Linked DNA regions of Microlunatus soli. The protein of the gene in region 2 interacts with the protein of the main gene of each other region in a pairwise test. Links are inferred from orthologs where the notes say so. Each region holds a gene or a part of one and is shown on either strand. Other genes may lie near its edges.

What was found.
Region 1: the proteins of eno (region 2) and rpe interact in binary tests that used the Escherichia coli proteins (3 or more experiments, as listed by UniProt). The link is inferred for Microlunatus soli from one-to-one orthologs.

The regions. Positions count from the first base shown.
Region 1 is NZ_LT629772.1:6,513,987-6,522,051, forward strand. The notes cover bases 2,507-5,380. They hold rpe (ribulose-phosphate 3-epimerase), read right to left. Parts: upstream 4,331-5,380; coding sequence 3,683-4,330; downstream 2,507-3,682. Other genes in these bases: BLU38_RS29770 (helix-turn-helix transcriptional regulator), read left to right, coding at 2,507-2,686; BLU38_RS29775 (oxidoreductase), read left to right, coding at 2,810-3,661; BLU38_RS29785 (RsmB/NOP family class I SAM-dependent RNA methyltransferase), read right to left, coding at 4,371-5,380. Outside these bases: BLU38_RS29760 (sulfatase), read right to left, coding at 1-991; BLU38_RS29765 (PadR family transcriptional regulator), read right to left, coding at 1,070-1,642; more of BLU38_RS29770, read left to right, coding at 1,796-2,506; more of BLU38_RS29785, read right to left, coding at 5,381-5,777; fmt (methionyl-tRNA formyltransferase), read right to left, coding at 5,774-6,700; BLU38_RS29795 (aminoglycoside phosphotransferase family protein), read right to left, coding at 6,738-7,655; BLU38_RS29800 (amidase), read right to left, coding at 7,717-8,065. UniProt on the Escherichia coli protein: Catalyzes the reversible epimerization of D-ribulose 5-phosphate to D-xylulose 5-phosphate.
Region 2 is NZ_LT629772.1:1,493,999-1,502,128, forward strand. Bases 1,676-4,614 are described here. They hold eno (phosphopyruvate hydratase), read right to left. Parts: upstream 3,818-4,614; coding sequence 2,534-3,817; downstream 1,676-2,533. Other genes in these bases: BLU38_RS07030 (FtsB family cell division protein), read right to left, coding at 1,806-2,525; BLU38_RS07040 (hypothetical protein), read right to left, coding at 4,107-4,487. Outside these bases: BLU38_RS07020 (Ppx/GppA phosphatase family protein), read right to left, coding at 1-895; BLU38_RS07025 (DUF501 domain-containing protein), read right to left, coding at 892-1,443; BLU38_RS32290 (alpha/beta fold hydrolase), read right to left, coding at 4,712-5,077; BLU38_RS32295 (alpha/beta fold hydrolase), read right to left, coding at 4,972-5,343; BLU38_RS07050 (P-loop NTPase family protein), read right to left, coding at 5,987-6,556; BLU38_RS07055 (NAD-dependent epimerase/dehydratase family protein), read right to left, coding at 6,553-7,434; BLU38_RS07060 (HAD family hydrolase), read right to left, coding at 7,451-8,107; BLU38_RS07065 (MazG family protein), read right to left, coding at 8,109-8,130. UniProt on the Escherichia coli protein: Catalyzes the reversible conversion of 2-phosphoglycerate (2-PG) into phosphoenolpyruvate (PEP). It is essential for the degradation of carbohydrates via glycolysis.

The DNA.
Region 1 (8,065 bases), 5.0 Mb from region 2 along the record:
GACCGAAGTAGTCCAGCAGGGTCGGAGCGAAGTCGATGGTCTGCACCAACGAGCCACGCCGCTCACCCTGTACCCGGCTGCGTGGATCCCAGATGAACAACGGGGTGTGGATGGTCTCGTCGTACCACGGTTGGACGTTCTTGCCCCACCACCCGTGCTCGCCGAGCAGGAAGCCGTGATCGGTGCAGACGATCAGCATCGTGTCGTCCCAGAGATCAAGATCGTCCATCGTGTCCAGCACTCGGCCCAGCGACTCGTCACACATCGACAGCAGGGACGCATACTCATAGCGCAGGTGCTCGACTTCACCGTCGGATTCCAGCACCTGCTTGTAGTCCGGCCAGTCGAAGTCCGGGCCGTCGTAGTCGTGCGGATAGTGCTTCTTGTGTTGTTCGTAGCTGTAGAACGGCTCGTGCGGGTCGAAGGTCTCGATCTGGACGAACCAGTTGTCCTGATCATGGTTGGTGCGCAGGAAGTGCAGGCCGGCGTCGAAGGTCTTGGTCTGCGGGTGATCATCGACCTCGCTCAGATACTGCCGGTTGATCACGTCCTGCCGATACATCGGGCTCCGCATCGCCTTCAGGTTGGGCGCGTCCTCCGGGTCGGCGACGTGGCCCTTCCAGGCGTCGCCCTCCTGTCCGCGGAAGAACTCGTAGCTGCAGTAGCGGTTGTGGTAGGTAGCGCCGCCGTCCTCCCAGTAGTGCTGATGATCGGTGACCAGGTGGGTGTAGATGCCGTTGTCCTGCAGCAACTCCGGCATCGAGTCGTCGAAGGGTTCGAGCGGGCCCCAGCCGCGGTGCAGGAAGTTGTGCCGGCCGGTGTGGATCTCCCGACGGGCCGGCATGCACGGCATGCTGCCGGCATAGCAGGTGTCGAAGGTCGCGGTCCGTTCGGCGAGCCGACGAAAGTTCGGCGCGTGCACCCAGTCGTTTCCGTACGGCGGCAGGAACCGCTTGTTCAGGGTGTCGAACATGACCATGATCGCCTTCATGCCTCAGTCATTCCTCTCGTCGGTCGGTTCGGAGTTCATCGAAGGGATGGAGGTCCCTGAGCCTGTCGCAGTGGTCCCTCAGCCTGTCGAAGGGACGGTCCCGCCCAATTCGGTCAGCATCCGCTGCAGCCAGTCGATCCAGGCATCGATCGAGGCGGCTCCGTGCAGATGACTCAGCTCCCGCACCCGGTCGACCATCGCCGTGTCGACTCCCTCGATCGGGTCCAGATCGGTGATCGTCCGGTCGCGGGTCCGGAATCGGGCGACCTGTGCCCGCCGGCATTCCAACTCGGTCCGGATCAGCCGCAGCAGCGCGTCGTGGTCCAGCGGGCCACCGAAGGTGAACCGGACCATGAACTCGGGATCCTGGAAGCGGGTCGACGGCTCGTACGGGCCGGTCACCCAATCCCGCAGCACCTGCTCCCCCGACGCTGTCAGCCGGTAGATCTTGGAGTCCGGCCGGCCGTCGTTGACCGAGACCTGGTAACTCACCCACCCGGAGTCGACCATCCGCGACAGCAGTCGATAGATCTGGCTGAGGTGCACCTTGTTCTTCAGGAACCGGCCCTCGACCTCCAGATGCTTGGCCAGCTCGTATCCGCTGAAGGGTCGCCAGGACAGCAGCCCGAGGATCACGTGCTCGAACTTCACCCGGCCTCCTCGCCCATAGGTGAAAACTCATATAGATGAGAAGTGTTATATGTGATCGCGACTGATCGCGTCAAGACCCGGCCGCCGAGGGTGGTACTCGCAGGGAAAGCTACGGCCTTGGCGATCCGCCCGACGACCAGCAGAGTTGGGGCCATGGGCACGAACGACTTGGGCGAATTCCTGCGGGCTCGACGGGCCGGACTCACCCCGGATGCGGTCGGACTGCCGATCGACCTCGGCACCGGTCGCCGGGTCACCGGTCTGCGCCGTAGTGAGGTCGCGCAGCTGGCCGGGGTGAGCACCGAGTACTACACCCGACTCGAACAGGGCCGTGCCCGGCAGCCGTCCGAACAGGTGTTGCAGGCCCTCGCCGAGGCATTGCAGTTCGACGACATCGAGCGCCGCCACCTGTTCGCCCTCGCCGGAACGACCGCCGGGCACGCCGACCGGACCGGGTCTGTGTCACGGCTCCGGCCGGCACTCCGTCAGGTGCTGGACTCGATGGAGCTGGCTCCCGCCTTCGTCAGCGACCGGGACCTGACCGTCGTCGGCGGCAACACGCTGTGGCGGTTGCTGTTTCCCGAGGTGGCCGAGCTACCCCGCCGGGAACGCAGCATGGCGCGCTGGACACTGCTGGATCCGCGGGCACGGCTGGTCTGGAACGACTGGGAACGGGTCGCCCGCGACTACGTCCACGGGTTGCGACTGGCTGCCGCCGCGCAGCCCCGCAACCAACGCATCGCCGCCCTGATCGGCGAGCTGATGATGCGCTCGGCCGAGTTCCCGGCCTGGTGGTCCGAGCACCGCGTGCAGGAACGCAGCACCGGCCTCAAGCGGCTACATCACCCCGTCGTCGGTGACCTCGAGCTGCAGTACGAGATCTTCACCTCCGTCGCCGACCCAGGCCAATCTCTCGTCGTCTATTCTGCGCCGGCCGGCTCACCGTCACAGGAACGGCTCCGGCTACTGGCCAGCTGGGGCACCGAACCCGCCACCGAGCGGACCCAGCACACCGTCACTCAGGACACCGTCACCGAGTCCTGATCATCGCCCGTCCTCGGGCACCACGCACCGATCCATTCCCACCCGACCCCGACAGCCAGGGGTCGATGTCGACGTGCCCAGGCACGCCCGGCAGCCAGTCCCATCCTCGAAAGGACCCCAACCATGAGCAAGACCTTCCTGATCACCGGCGTCAGCACCGGCCTCGGCCTGGCCATCGCCCGGCGAGCCCTGGCGGCCGGCCATCGCGTCGCCGGCACCGTCCGGACCGAACGGCATGCGGCCGCGTTCCAGGCGTTGGATCCGGACCGCGCCCGGGCCTTCATCCTCGACCTGGCCGACACGGATCGGATCGAGCCGGCGGTCCGTGCCGCCGAGGCGGAGCTGGGACCGATCGACGTCCTGGTGGCCAACGCCGGCTACGGCCTCGAAGGCACCTTCGAGGAGTCCTCGATGGCCGAGCTGCGCCACCAGTTCGAGGTGAACGTCTTCGGCACGGTGGCGACGGTGAAGGCGGTGCTGCCGGCCATGCGGGAACGGCGCGACGGCCAGATCTTCGTGATCACCTCGATGGGTGGGCACACCACCTTCCCCGGGCTGGCGTTCTACGAAGGCAGCAAGCATGCGCTGGAAGGGATCACCGACACCCTCGCCCAGGAGGTCAACCAGTTCGGGGTCCGCGTCACTGCCGTTGCCCCGGGCGCATTCAGGACCGACTGGGCAGGCCGATCATTAGTCCGCTCACCACGCAGTATCCCCGACTACGACGCCCTGTTCGATCCGATCCGGACCCGCCGCCAGTCCCTCGCCGGACAGGGCATCGGTGACCCCGATCGCGCCGGCGATGCCGTCCTCAGTCTGCTGGAGGTGGAGAATCCGCCGGTCCATCTGCTGCTCGGCTCCGACGCTGTCCGGCTGGTCGCCGCCGGACGCCGACGGGTCCAGGACGACTTCGACGCCTGGCGGGAACTCAGCCTCTCCACCGACTCCACCGACGGCGGCGTGACGGTCGCCTGACAGCCGGCTACGGGCGGACGATCAGCGCGCGGCGTCGGCCGCGGCCGTGCGCAGCGAACTGACCGTCGCGTTCGGGTCGTCCGCCCCGAACACCGCGGACCCGGCGACGAACGCGTCGGCGCCAGCCTCGGCACTGCGTTCAATGGTCTCGGCCGAGACTCCGCCGTCGACCTGCAGCCAGATGTCCAGACCGGCCTTGCTGATCAGCTCCCGGCTCCGGGTGATCTTGGGCAGCGTCAGGTCCAGGAACTTCTGCCCGCCGAAGCCGGGCTCGACGGTCATGATCAACAGCATGTCGATCTCACCGAGCAGCTCGGCGTAGGGCTCGATCGGGGTGGCCGGTTTGAGTGCCAGCCCGACCCGGGCTCCCTTGGCCCTGATCTCCCGGGCGAGCCGGACCGGCGCCCTGGCTGCCTCCAGATGAAAGGTCACAGACTCCGCCCCGGCCTCGGCGTAGCCGGGTGCCCAGACGTCGGGGTCCTCGATCATCAGGTGGATGTCGAGGAACTTGTCGGTGACGTTGCGGATCGCTTCCACCACAGGTAGTCCGAGGGTGAGGTTGGGCACGAAGTGGTTGTCCATCACGTCGACGTGCAGCGCGTCGGCATCCGGCACCTGCTCGATCGACTGCTGCAGGTTGGCGAAGTCCGCCGACAGCAGGCTCGGCATGATCTTGGGCGAAGTGTTCGTCGTGGCCACGGCGGCGAGTCTACGACGTCGTCCGGACCCGGATCAGACAGGCGAACATCGCGTCGGTGCCATGCCGATGCGGCCACAGCTGCAGGAAGGAACCGAGAGCAGCGTCGTCGACCTCGGGCAGCAACGCGGGAACATCGAGCAATTCCAGATCGGGGCGGTCGCCGACCACCTCGTCGATCACGTCGACGGTCTCCCGTCGGTGCGGCGAACAGGTGACGTAGGCGACGACCCCGCCGGGTCGAGTGGCTCGCAAGGCGGAGCCGAGCAGTGCGGTCTGCAGGGGGTGCAGTTGCTCGACCGAGTCGGCCGTCCGTCGCCAACGCGATTCGGGCCGACGCCGGAGTGCGCCGAGCCCGGTGCAGGGAACGTCGGCGATCACCCGGGCGAACCGGCCGGCGTGCCAGCTCGGACGGGTCCCGTCGGCGACGATCACTTCTCGCGGGTCGGTCGCGGGATAGCCACGCAACGCAGTGCGGACCAACCGGGCGCGGTGCGGCGCGACCTCGCTGGCGACGAACGGCGCATCCTGCTGGCGAGCCAGTCCGGCCAGCAGGGCCGACTTGCCGCCCGGCCCAGCGCACAGATCCAGCCAGGGACCATCGGGTGCCTCGGCGCGGGCCAGGGCGAGCGCGACCAGCTGCGATCCCTCGTCCTGGACACCGGCGCGGCCCTCGGCGACGGCGGCCAGTCGAGCCGGATCGCCGGAGATCGTTGCTGCGTAGGGCGAAAACCGCCCCGGTTCGGCACCGGCGCTGATCAGTTCGGCCACCTCGGCCAGCCCCGGCCGGACCACAAGACTCGTCCCGGCCTGCAGGTTGTTGGCGACGAGCGCGGGTTCGACCTGGTCGACCGGAAGCAACTCGGCATAAGCATCGACGATCCACCGTGGATGCGCGGTACGCAGTGCCAGCTCATCCCAGCTGTCGGCGATGTCGGGGCTGTCGGAACTGATCTTGGACACCCAGGCGGCATAGTCGCGCGCTCCGATCTTGCGCAGCACGGCGTTGACCAGACCGGTGACCCGACGCCCGACGGTCGCTGCGGCCAGGTCGACCGTCGCGCCGACCGCGGCGTGATCGGCGACCCGCATCGACAGCAGCTGATGGCTGCCGAGCCGCAGCAGGTCGAGGACAGCCGGTTGCAGGGTCTTGGTCGACCGTCCGGATGCGTGCTCGATGATCACGTCGTAGCTGCCCTGCATCCGGCAGGTGCCGGAGAACAGTTCGGTGGCGAAGGCGGCGTCGCGGGTGGACAGCTCACGCTCGCGCAGCAACGAACCTAGCACCAGGTTGGCGTAGCCGTCGTCGGCGTGCACCTGTCGCAGCGCTTCGAAGGCGAGCAGCCGGGCGGCGTCGGGATGGCGAGGCCGACGTCGCCCGGCCCGCCCCGCCGCCGGGCCGGGCCCTGGTGGAGTCATGCCCCGAGTCGTTCGTCGGTCGCGAACTGCACGCCGCGGGCCCAGTCCGCGGCGCGCATCGGCTTCTTACCCTGGGCCTGGACGTCGCCGAGCAGCAGGCTGCCGTCACCGGTGCCGACCCGGACGCTCTTCTTGGTGACCTCGAGGGTGCCTGGTGCAAGATCATTCCGCTCGTCCGGTGTCCCGGAGTTGATCTTGAAGTGAGCGCCGCGGAAGGTGCTCCACGCGCCGGGTGCCGGGGAGCAGCCGCGGACCATCCGATCGATCGCGACGGCCGCCAGCTGCCAATCGATCCGGGCGTCCTCGACGGTGATCTTGGGCGCCAAGGAAATGCCATCGGTCGGCTGCGGCTGCGGCTGCAGCGAACCGTCCTCGATGCCGTTCAACGTCCTGACCAGCAGGTCCGCACCGGACACGGCGAGCCGCTGCAGCAGATCGCCGGAAGTGTCCTGCGGGCCGATCGCGTCCTCGATGGTGGCATACACCGGTCCGGCATCCAGCTCCTTGACCAGGGAGAAGGTGGCGGCGCCGGTCGTCGCGTCCCCGTTGATGATCGCGTGCTGCACCGGCGCAGCTCCCCGCCAGGCGGGCAGCAGCGAGAAGTGCAGATTGACCCAGCCGTGCCGAGGGATGTTGATCACCCGCTGCGGGATCAGCGCACCGTAGGCGACCACCGGGCAGCAGTCCGGTGCGAGGTCGGTGAGGCGGGCGATGAAATCGGGATCGCGCGGCCGGTCCGGGCGAAGGATCTCCAGGCCGGCCTCGGCGGCCCGGGCGGCGACCGGACTGGGCTGCAGCTTGCGTCCGCGGCCGCTCGGCGCGTCCGGCCGGGTCAGCACTGCCAGCACCTCGTGATCGGATGCGAGCAGCGCGTCCAGGGACGGGACCGCTGCCTCGGGCGTGCCGGCGAAGACGATTCTCACGCGGTGGATTGTACGAGCCGAGCGGCCGGCGGCCGATTCAGCAGAACAGATCCAGTAGCCGACGGCACTTCGGCGGATCCCAGGTCAGCCCACGCGGGATCCCCCACAGCAGATACGACATCGCGCGCAGCACGATCCAGGAACGGGCCCGATCGTCGGGCAGCCCGGCAGCGGCGACGAAGGTCTCGAACGCCCCGAGCACATCGGTCCGGTCCGGCAGTTCGTCCAATCGGTCCCACAGCACCCGGGCGAAGTCGTACTCCGGGTCGCCGCGCAGCAGCACCGGGTCGACAACCAACCAGGGTGCCCGTTCGGCGGCCAGGACCTGATCAGAGTGCAGGTCGCCGTCCACCGCACGCCCGAGCACCGTCTCGGTCGCCCGTTCGGCCGCCAATTCCAGAGCACGGTCCAGTTGAGTGCGCGGCGTCGGACCGTCCAGTGCCGACCAGTCGCGTTCGAACTTCTCGGTGTGCGCTCGGGCGATCGAGGCCGTCGATCGCACCTCGTCCGGCACCGGTACCGCGAGCTCACCGACCAGGCCGGCAATGATCGGGATCGCCACCCCGAGCGGCTCCGACCGCAGCGTCCGGGTGCCGTCCAGTCGCTCCAACAGCATGGCTCGGTCGGCGTGGTCGACGTCGAACAGCCGTACCGTGCCGCGGCCGTCCCAGATCCGCAGCGCTGCCGCCTCGCCGGCGACGTCGTCGCCCGGCGGCGCCAACCGAAGCACCAGCCGTTGATCATGTCGGCGGACCGGTACCGCCAGGGCGTTGGAGCCGTGCATCACCGGCCCGTCACGATCAAGATCCCACCGTCGGCATTGCGCCGACACCAGGTCCGGCAGTGCGTCCAGCCAGTCCCGCCCGGCCACATCGTGCCACCAGCGAGGCATCTCCCGGAACGACTCCGGCACCGTGATCAGCGTGGACGGCCGGCCGGGCTCGGGATTCGGCACACCGCAGACACAACCATCCCTCGTTGCGGCCTGCAACCAGGATTCTCCCGTCCCGGGAATGTCAGGACAGGTCGTCCTCGATCGTCCGGGCGGCCCGGATCAGTCGGGCCTCTGCCCCGTGCGCTGCGACGAGCTGGGCCCCGATCGGAAGGCTCGGACCGTGCACCGGTATCGAGATCGCGGGATGTTCGCTGAGATTGAAGGCGTAGCTGAACCAGGCCCAGTCCAGATAGTCGGCCGGCTCCTCGTTGACACTGTCCGGGCCGTCCTGGCCGACGGGGAACGCCGTCACCGCGCAGCTCGGGGTCAGGATCAGGTCGTACGGTGCGAGGAAGCTGCTGACCTCCGCCTTGTACTCCTGACGCTCCAGATGCGCTGCCGCCAGATCGGCACCGCTGAACGCGCCGGCC
Region 2 (8,130 bases):
TGTCGGACTCGCTGACGATCAGGGCGTCGACCATCAGTCGGGAGCCGATCCGGCCGGCGATCAGGGCGCCGGCGGTGATCACATCGGCGCGTTGCGGATGGACGCCGTTGCGGCCGCGGATCTGTTCGCTGCTGGAGGCCGCGAGTGCGGCGGCGATCGCCGTCACCCGGTCGCGGCCGACGCGGTGGCCGTGGACCAGCGTCCGGTCGTAGTCGGCCAGGTCGAGATCGATCGCGGCAAGCGTGGTCAGCGTGCCGGCGACACCGATCCAGGTCCGGACCTCGGAGAAGGCGATACCGCTGTCGTCCAACAGCTCGTCGATCAGCCGGGTTGCCCGGGCACGATCGTCGACTGTCGGCGGGTCGGCGGACCAGAAGCGTTCGGTGATGCGGACCGAGCCGATGTCCAGTGAAATCCCCCGGCTCGGCTCACCGGCGGCGTTCCCGATGATCAACTCCGTGGAGCCACCGCCGATGTCGGTGACCAGCACCGGCCCGGCGGGTTCGTTCGCCCCCGACAACGCACCGGCGAAGGACAGCCGCGCTTCCTCGTCGCCGGTGATCACCTGCGGAATCACGCCGAGACGGGTGCTGATGCCCGCGAAGAATTCCTCGCGGTTGCTGACGTCCCGGCTTGCCGAGGTGGCGACGAACCGGATCCGTTCAAGATCAACACCGTGTTCGGTGATCACGCCTGCGTAGCGTTCGGTCGCGGCGAACGTCCGCTGCAACGCCTCCGGCAGGAAGCTGCCGGTCGCGTCGACCCCTTGGCCCAGCCGGACGATCTCCATCCGACGGTCCAGCTCCCGCAGGCCGCCGCGACCGTCGGACTCGGCGATCAGCAGCCGGATGGTGTTGGTGCCGCAGTCGACGATCGCCACCGGACCGCCGGTCATCGGCCGCTGCCCGGCGCCGAGGTTTCCTGCTGATCATCGTCCGGATCGGTCAGGCACGGCCGCTGCCAGAAGTTGCCGATCTCGGCGACCGCCTCGTCGCCCACCGGATTGACACCCGGTCCGGCGGCCAACGAGTGCGCCGCCAGCGCGTGCAGACACTTGACCCGGTCCGGCATTCCACCGGCACTGATCCCGTCGATCTCGGGGACCTCGGCGCTCGGTCCTCGACCCAGGGCTTGCCGATCCGCGAGATAGGCCTGGTGTGCCGCACGGTAGCCGGCCGCCAGCTCGGCGTCGGTGCTGAGCCGCTCGGTCATCTCCGCCATCCGACCGTCGGATTCCAGGGTCGAGATGGCCGCGGTCGCCCGCGGACAGGTCAGGTAATAGGTGGTCGGGAACGGCGTCCCGTCCGGCAGCCGCGGCTCGGTCGCCAGCACGGCTGGTTTCCCGCAGGGGCAGCGATGAGCGACACCGGCAACACCGCGCGGCACCCGGCCCAGTTGGGCGTGGACGGCGGCCTCGTCGGCTTCGGTGAATGGTTCCAGCACCGGTCCAGTCTCTCAGTCGGAGCGCCGTTCGGAGTAACTGCGGTTGCCGATCGCATCGGGATCGGACGGCGCGGACCGGCTCGAGCGTGTGGCCGCAGCTGCGATCCTTCGAACGCTCGTGGACGCAGCCGGCGATATGGACTGATCGGGTAGCCATCAGGTCAAGCATGATCAACCGTGCAGCACCGGCCCGCCAGGCCTGCTTCACCTGCCCGAACGCCGTACGCTTTCCCTTGCCAGGAAGGGATTTCCTGAGAACGGTACCTCGAACCGTGGTCGACGGCTGGGCCAGCGGCCACCCATTCCGCTGACCCGTCAGTTTGTCCCCGACATGCCGGGCATGTCGGGGACAAACTGACGGGTCAGCGGCGTTTGGTCTTCTCGGTGATCGGCGGCTTGTCGGCCGGGTCGTCCTTCTTGGCCGGCCGCGGGTCGTCGGCGGTCTCCACCGAGCCCCACATCTTGGTGTACCAGGCCTTCTTCGGAGCGTTGCTGGTCTTCTCGGCGGCGATCTCCGTGTCGCCGGTGACAGGCTGGCCGTCGGCCCCGATGACGCGGTATCCGCGTTCACCGGGGACCACCCAGCCGAGCCGGTCACGAGCCTGGGTGCGGACGTAGTTGGGATCGTTCCAGCGAGAGATCTCATTGCTGAGTTCGCTGATGTTGCGTTGGGCGTTGATGATCTGCTGTTTGGTGTCGGCGATGTCCTGGCGTTGCTTGAAGTAGACCCGCAGGCTGGACGCGTACGAGATGGTCAAGATCAACACCACGACCGCGAGCGCGATCGCCCGGGTGGTCAGACTGGCGCGTCGACGGGCGACAGCGCCGGTCGGCGACTCCTCCCGGGTGACCGTCGGCTCCGAAACCGTCTGGGACTGTGCCGGCGTGGTGGGCTTGTGCGAGGCCCCGGACCGGCGGTTGCTGCCGGTCCGTTTGGTCCCGGCCTTGCCGGCCGAGCTCTTGGCCGCGGATCCGCGCGCGCCCGACCGGCCCGTCCCAGCGCTGCGGCTGGTCCCGGGGTTACGTCCGGTTCCGGTGCTGCGTCCGGGGCCGGGTCGATTCGGGCGGCGCGAATTCGGCATCTGCTACCTCAGTTCGCAGCCTGGTAGCGCGGGAACGCTGCAGCTCCGGCGTAGCGGGCCGCGTCGTCGAGGTCCTCCTCGATCCGCAACAGTTGGTTGTACTTGGCCACCCGGTCGGTACGGGCCGGGGCGCCGGACTTGATCTGGCCGACGTTGGTGGCGACGGCGAGGTCGGCGATCGTGGTGTCCTCGGTCTCCCCCGACCGGTGGCTCATCATGCAATGGAACTGCGAACGGTGAGCAAGATCAACAGCGTCGAAGGTCTCGGTCAGAGTGCCGATCTGGTTGACCTTGACCAGCAACGCGTTGGCAGCGGCCTCGTCGATGCCGCGCTGCAGCCGCTCGACGTTGGTGACGAACAGGTCGTCGCCGACGATCTGCACCTTGTCCCCGATCCTGCTGACCAGATTGCTCCAGCCCGCCCAGTCGTCCTCGGCCAGCGGATCCTCGATCGAGACGATCGGGAAATCCTTCATCCACTGCTCGTAGATCGCGGTCATCTCGTCGGCGGACAACTTCTTGCCTTCGAAGGTGTAGGCGCCGTCGGCGAAGAACTCGGTGCTGGCGACGTCGAGCGCGAGCGCGATGTCGGTGCCGATCTTGAGGCCGGCCTTGTCGATCGCCTCGGCGATGAGCTCCAGGGCTGCGACGTTCTTCGGCAGGTTCGGCGCGAAGCCGCCCTCGTCACCGAGTCCGGTCGACAGGCCCTGCTTCTTCAGCACCGACTTGAGGCTGTGGTAGACCGAGACGCCGCTCTCCAACGCCTCGGCGTAGGTCGCCGCGCCGATCGGAGCGATCATGAACTCCTGGACGTCGACGTCGGAGTCGGCGTGCGCCCCACCGTTCATGATGTTCATCATCGGCACCGGCAGGGTGTGCGCGTTCGGTCCGCCGAGGTAACGGTAGAGCGGCAACTCCGCCGACTGGGCGGCGGCATGAGCAACGGCGAGCGAGACGCCGAGGATGGCGTTGGCACCGAGCTTGGCCTTGTTGGGGGTGCCGTCCAGGTCGAGCATGGTCTGGTCGATCAGTCGCTGCTCGGAGGCGTCGAAGCCGACCACCTCGGGACCGATCTGGTCGATCACACCGGCAACGGCCTTGGTGACGCCCTTGCCGCCGTAGCGCTGCTCGCCGTCCCGCAACTCGACGGCCTCGAAGGCACCGGTCGAGGCGCCGGACGGAACCGCTGCGCGACCCTCGGCGCCGTCGTCGAGCAGGACCTCGACCTCGACGGTCGGGTTACCGCGCGAATCGAGGATCTCGCGTGCGTCGACGAACTCAATACTGGCCACAGATCTTGCCTTCCTAGAAAATCGCATAAGTCAGACCGGGCGACCGTGTCCCAGCCGTGTCATGCACGGACAGCTCGGACGCACCCTGCCCGGACCCCCAGCCTAACGGCGCGACCGCTGGACGAACCGGTACGCCACGGTCCGTCCCGGCTTTTGCAGACCACAGCCCCGCTGGTCCATCGGCATCGGCACGGCTTCCTCTCCGACTTCCCGCCAAGGTGTGCTATCCGGGTAGGTCAGAGCGTCCGCGGGACCAAAAGGGCTCCCCGGGATTCGGTCGGTGATGTGCTCAGCGGTGCGGTGACTGCCGGCGGTTGCGATCGCGGAGGGCGAAGACGGCGTTCACGCCGACGATGCCGGCCCAGGTCACGCCGATGCCCAGCAGTCCGGGTTGGACCAGCTCCGCACCGATCGCGGTGAGCGGGATGCCCGTGCCGAGCGAGATGATCGCCAGCGCGAAGCGTTGAGCGCGGCTCGCTCGCTCGTCGTGGATCTTGGCGAGCTCGATCTGGGCGTACTGACTGCCGTGCTGGTGCTGTTGCCAGACGGCGTGCTCGACCCGCTCGGCGAGGCCGGCGGCGATCTGTGCTTCGTATTCGGGCCCCAGTTCCTGGCGTGCCCCCATCGCCGCGGCGGCATCGCGCCGGGCCTCGTACGACGGAACTGACATACCAGCAATGTAGCTCTCAGGAGAGTCGTGCACAGTCGGGATAACCCGAGGATCAGGGGCCGATCGGGGAGATACCGAGGTCCGCCGCTGCTGTCGTCGATCGGGTGCCGGAATCGATCGTTATCGAGTGCCCGGTGACGATCGGTTGAAACCGCCATCCGTCATCCAGCGGTTCGTCCGGCGGGGCTGCCGTTTGTCGTGCAGATCATCGTGGAATCGACGCCTCAGTAGGGATCCCTCAGCGGACCGGTGCTCACTGGTCGCGATGTCGCAGGTGATGGCAGTGTGACGAACTCCTCGTTCGTGTCATCCCGGCCGCGCCACGACGCAGCTCGGGTCCCTACGCGCCGCGGACCGAACCCACCACTGACGAACCGACCCCCTTCTGCCGCCCGCTCACCCTCCAGGCGTCGCTGGTACTCCGCCCAGTCCTGCAGGTACTGCTCGCCGTCAGAACTGGGATAGGCACTCGTGGACGCCAGGATCAACCGCCGGACATCCTCAGGATGGCGCTCCACGAACGCGGTTGCAGCCCGTCCCCCGGTCGAGAATCCGAGCAGGTCGACCGGTCCAAGGGAAAGGGCTGCGATGAGCCGATGCGTGTCTGAACCACCAACTCGGGCTGAAGTTCCTCCACTGCCAGACCGCAGCTGCTTCGACCACAGCCGCGGAAGTCGAACAAGACCACATGATGATCGGCTGCAAGTCGTTCCACCCCGGGCAGCCGATAGCTATGCCCGACATCCGGGCCGCCGTGCAGCACAAGCAGAGACGGCCGGTCACGGCCGCGGTCACCCAGCTCGCGAACGAACAGCCTGACCTCGCCACCGACCGAGACGTAATGCTCACCAGACATGCACTGAATCCTCCGCGACAAGGCTCACTTGACGTCGAAGCCGCGCCCGTAGAGCGCTCCTCGGTCGACGCTGGCCGACACCGCCCGCAAGCAGACCCTGGCGGACAGACCCTCCGGACAACCCAATCGGGCATCCGACCGCGACTGGGATCGCTGTGTCATTGGAGATCGATGACCGCGCGATCAGGTGTGGTGCTCCACAGTGGGAGGTTCCGGCGGAAACTTCCCTCGCTGCGCCGGCACCGATCGGTCATCAGTGCTGCCGGAGAATCCCTGCACATCACGATCTCATTCCGCCCAGACCGACCACCTGAGCGGGAGGCACTCCGCTTCGGGCCCGCTGAGATCGCAAATTGCGTGGTTCACAACCGCTAGGTGACGAGGAATCGGGCGGCACTCGCCGAGCACCGACAAAGCCGACAGCGGGTGGATTATGGACCGAGTTCACACCACAAATCCACCCAATCCCCGCGGACCATGCTCTGATCTGCTCCCACCGGAGCAAGTACCGTCCCGCTAGAGGTTCCACCTCCGGGACGGAGCCGCCGCACGAGATGCCGTGTTCTGTGGTGTCCGTTGCCCTGCCCGGCTCCGAAGCCTGCGGAGATGCGTCATGCGCAACAGGTCCTCGGCTCGGAAGCGATCAGCTCCGGACCCCGCCGGGCACCTGCGCCCGCAGCCAGCGTTCGACCTGCGCCGGGCGGCTGAACAACAGCACCTGTGGGCCGTCCGGGTCGGCGGCCCATTGCCGGAGCCGTCGACGCTTCTTGGCAAAGGAATGGAAGTGCCAGCGGATGATCGAGTCCTTGGCGAGGATCCGGTCCAGCCGCTCGACATTGCCGTTGCACATCGGCTTCTTGGTCAGGGCATTGCCGACGGTCCGCCTGATCAGTCGACCCAACGACAACCACCGCGGATAGTCCAGCCCGATGATCAACTCGACCCGTTCGTTGACCAGATCCAGCCAGGATCCGTAGCCGTGGTCCAGGATCCAGCTGTTCTGGGCGCAGACCTCGCCGATGATCCGGCGCTGTTCGTCCTTACCGACCGGGACCCAGCCCGGTTGCCAGGTCAAGTCGTCGATCGCGATCCCGGGCAACTCGGTGACGCGGGCCAATTCGGCTGCCAGGGTGGACTTCCCGCTGCCGGTGACGCCGTAGACCATGACTCGTCGGGCTGGTGCCGGACCGTCTTCGGTCGATGCGGCGGTCATGCTCGCGACCAGGCCGCGTACGAGGCAGACAGCTCGGCGAGGACGTCCGGTCGACCGGGCGTCCAGCCGAGGTGCGTGCGGGCCTGTGTGGCGTCGACGATCTCGTCGTGATCGAACACCCGATAGGTCGCGATCTCGTCCTCGATCGGCGCGAAGGACACCGCGCCCCGGTGGCCGGCGGTCCGGGCTGCGGCCTGGAGCACGGCCAGCGGTTCCACCGGCTGGTCCTCGGCAAGAAGGAAGACCTTGCCTGCTTGTGCGGCAGGGTCCCTCAGTACCGCTCGGTAGGCGTCGGCAACGTCGTCGACGTGGACCCACGACCAGCGCTTGTCCCGCCGTCCGTGATGCACCGGGCGCCCTGCTCGGGCCGCCTCGAACCAGCGGCCGACGATCGAGGTCCGGGCATCGCCGCCGTGCACCATCGCCGGCCGCAGGATCGTGTGTGGGATCCCGGTGGCACGCAGTTCCGCCTCCAGCCGTGCCCGCCGGTTGTCCGGATCTACCGGCGTCGACTCGGTGAGAACGGGGTGATCGCTCGGGCCGTATACCGAACAGCCGGTGGTGTAGACCAGGTGCCGGTGGCGGCCGTCCTGGTCCGCGGTCCGCAGCGCACCGAAGAGCGCCCGGTCGGTGCCGACATGATCATCGGCGTCGAACGCCGTGTGCAGGACCGCGTCGACGTCTCGGATCGCCGCCGTCAGTGAAGCGGGATCGCCGAGGTCGCCGCGGACGGATCTGACTCCGGCATCCGACAGCTCGACGGCTCGCTCGGCGCCGGGATCTCGGGTGAGGGCATCGACCCGGTGTCCGTCCGCTGTCAGCGCTAGCGCGGCGGACCGACCGACGTAGCCGGTGGCGCCGGTCACAAGGATGTGCACCGGCTCAGGTTAGCTGTCAGTGCCGACGCGACATGGATGGGTCGACGTCTGCGGCCAGGGCGACGGCGTCGGCCAGGTTGTGGGCCAACGGCAGACCGGTGGCGGCCAGCCGGTCCGCGTCGGTGAAGCCGCCGGAGATCAGGACGCAGCCGGCCCCGACGGCGGCTGCGGCTGCGGCATCGTCGAGGGTGTCGCCGATCATCACGCACTGCGAGCCGGGGATCCCGATGGCGGCCAGGTGCCGCATCGCATGCTCGGCCTTGTTGCCGCCGCCGACCCGATCGCGCAGCCCGTCGATCCGCACGAAGTGGTCGGTCAGGCCGAAGCCGTCGACGAACGGCACCAGCCGCTCGTGGAACCACATCGACAGCAGCGACTGGGTACCCGACCAGCCGGCCAGGGCTTCCTCGGCGCCGGCGGCCAGCAGGCAGTCGGCCATTCGTGCGTGATAGGTCTCGTGGTAGACGCGGTCGAGCAGGGCGAACTCGTCGTCGGGCAACGGACGCCCGAGCACCTCGGCGTAATAGTCCTGGACCGGCCGCCGGAAGCGCCGCCGATGATCTTCGGGGTCGACCGGTTCTCCACCGACGCTGGCGAAGGCGGCGTTACTGGCCTCGACAGTCAGGTGGTAGTCGTCGAGCAGGGTCCCGTTCCAGTCCCAGATCAGGTGCATCTCAACTCCCTTGCGGGGTCGGA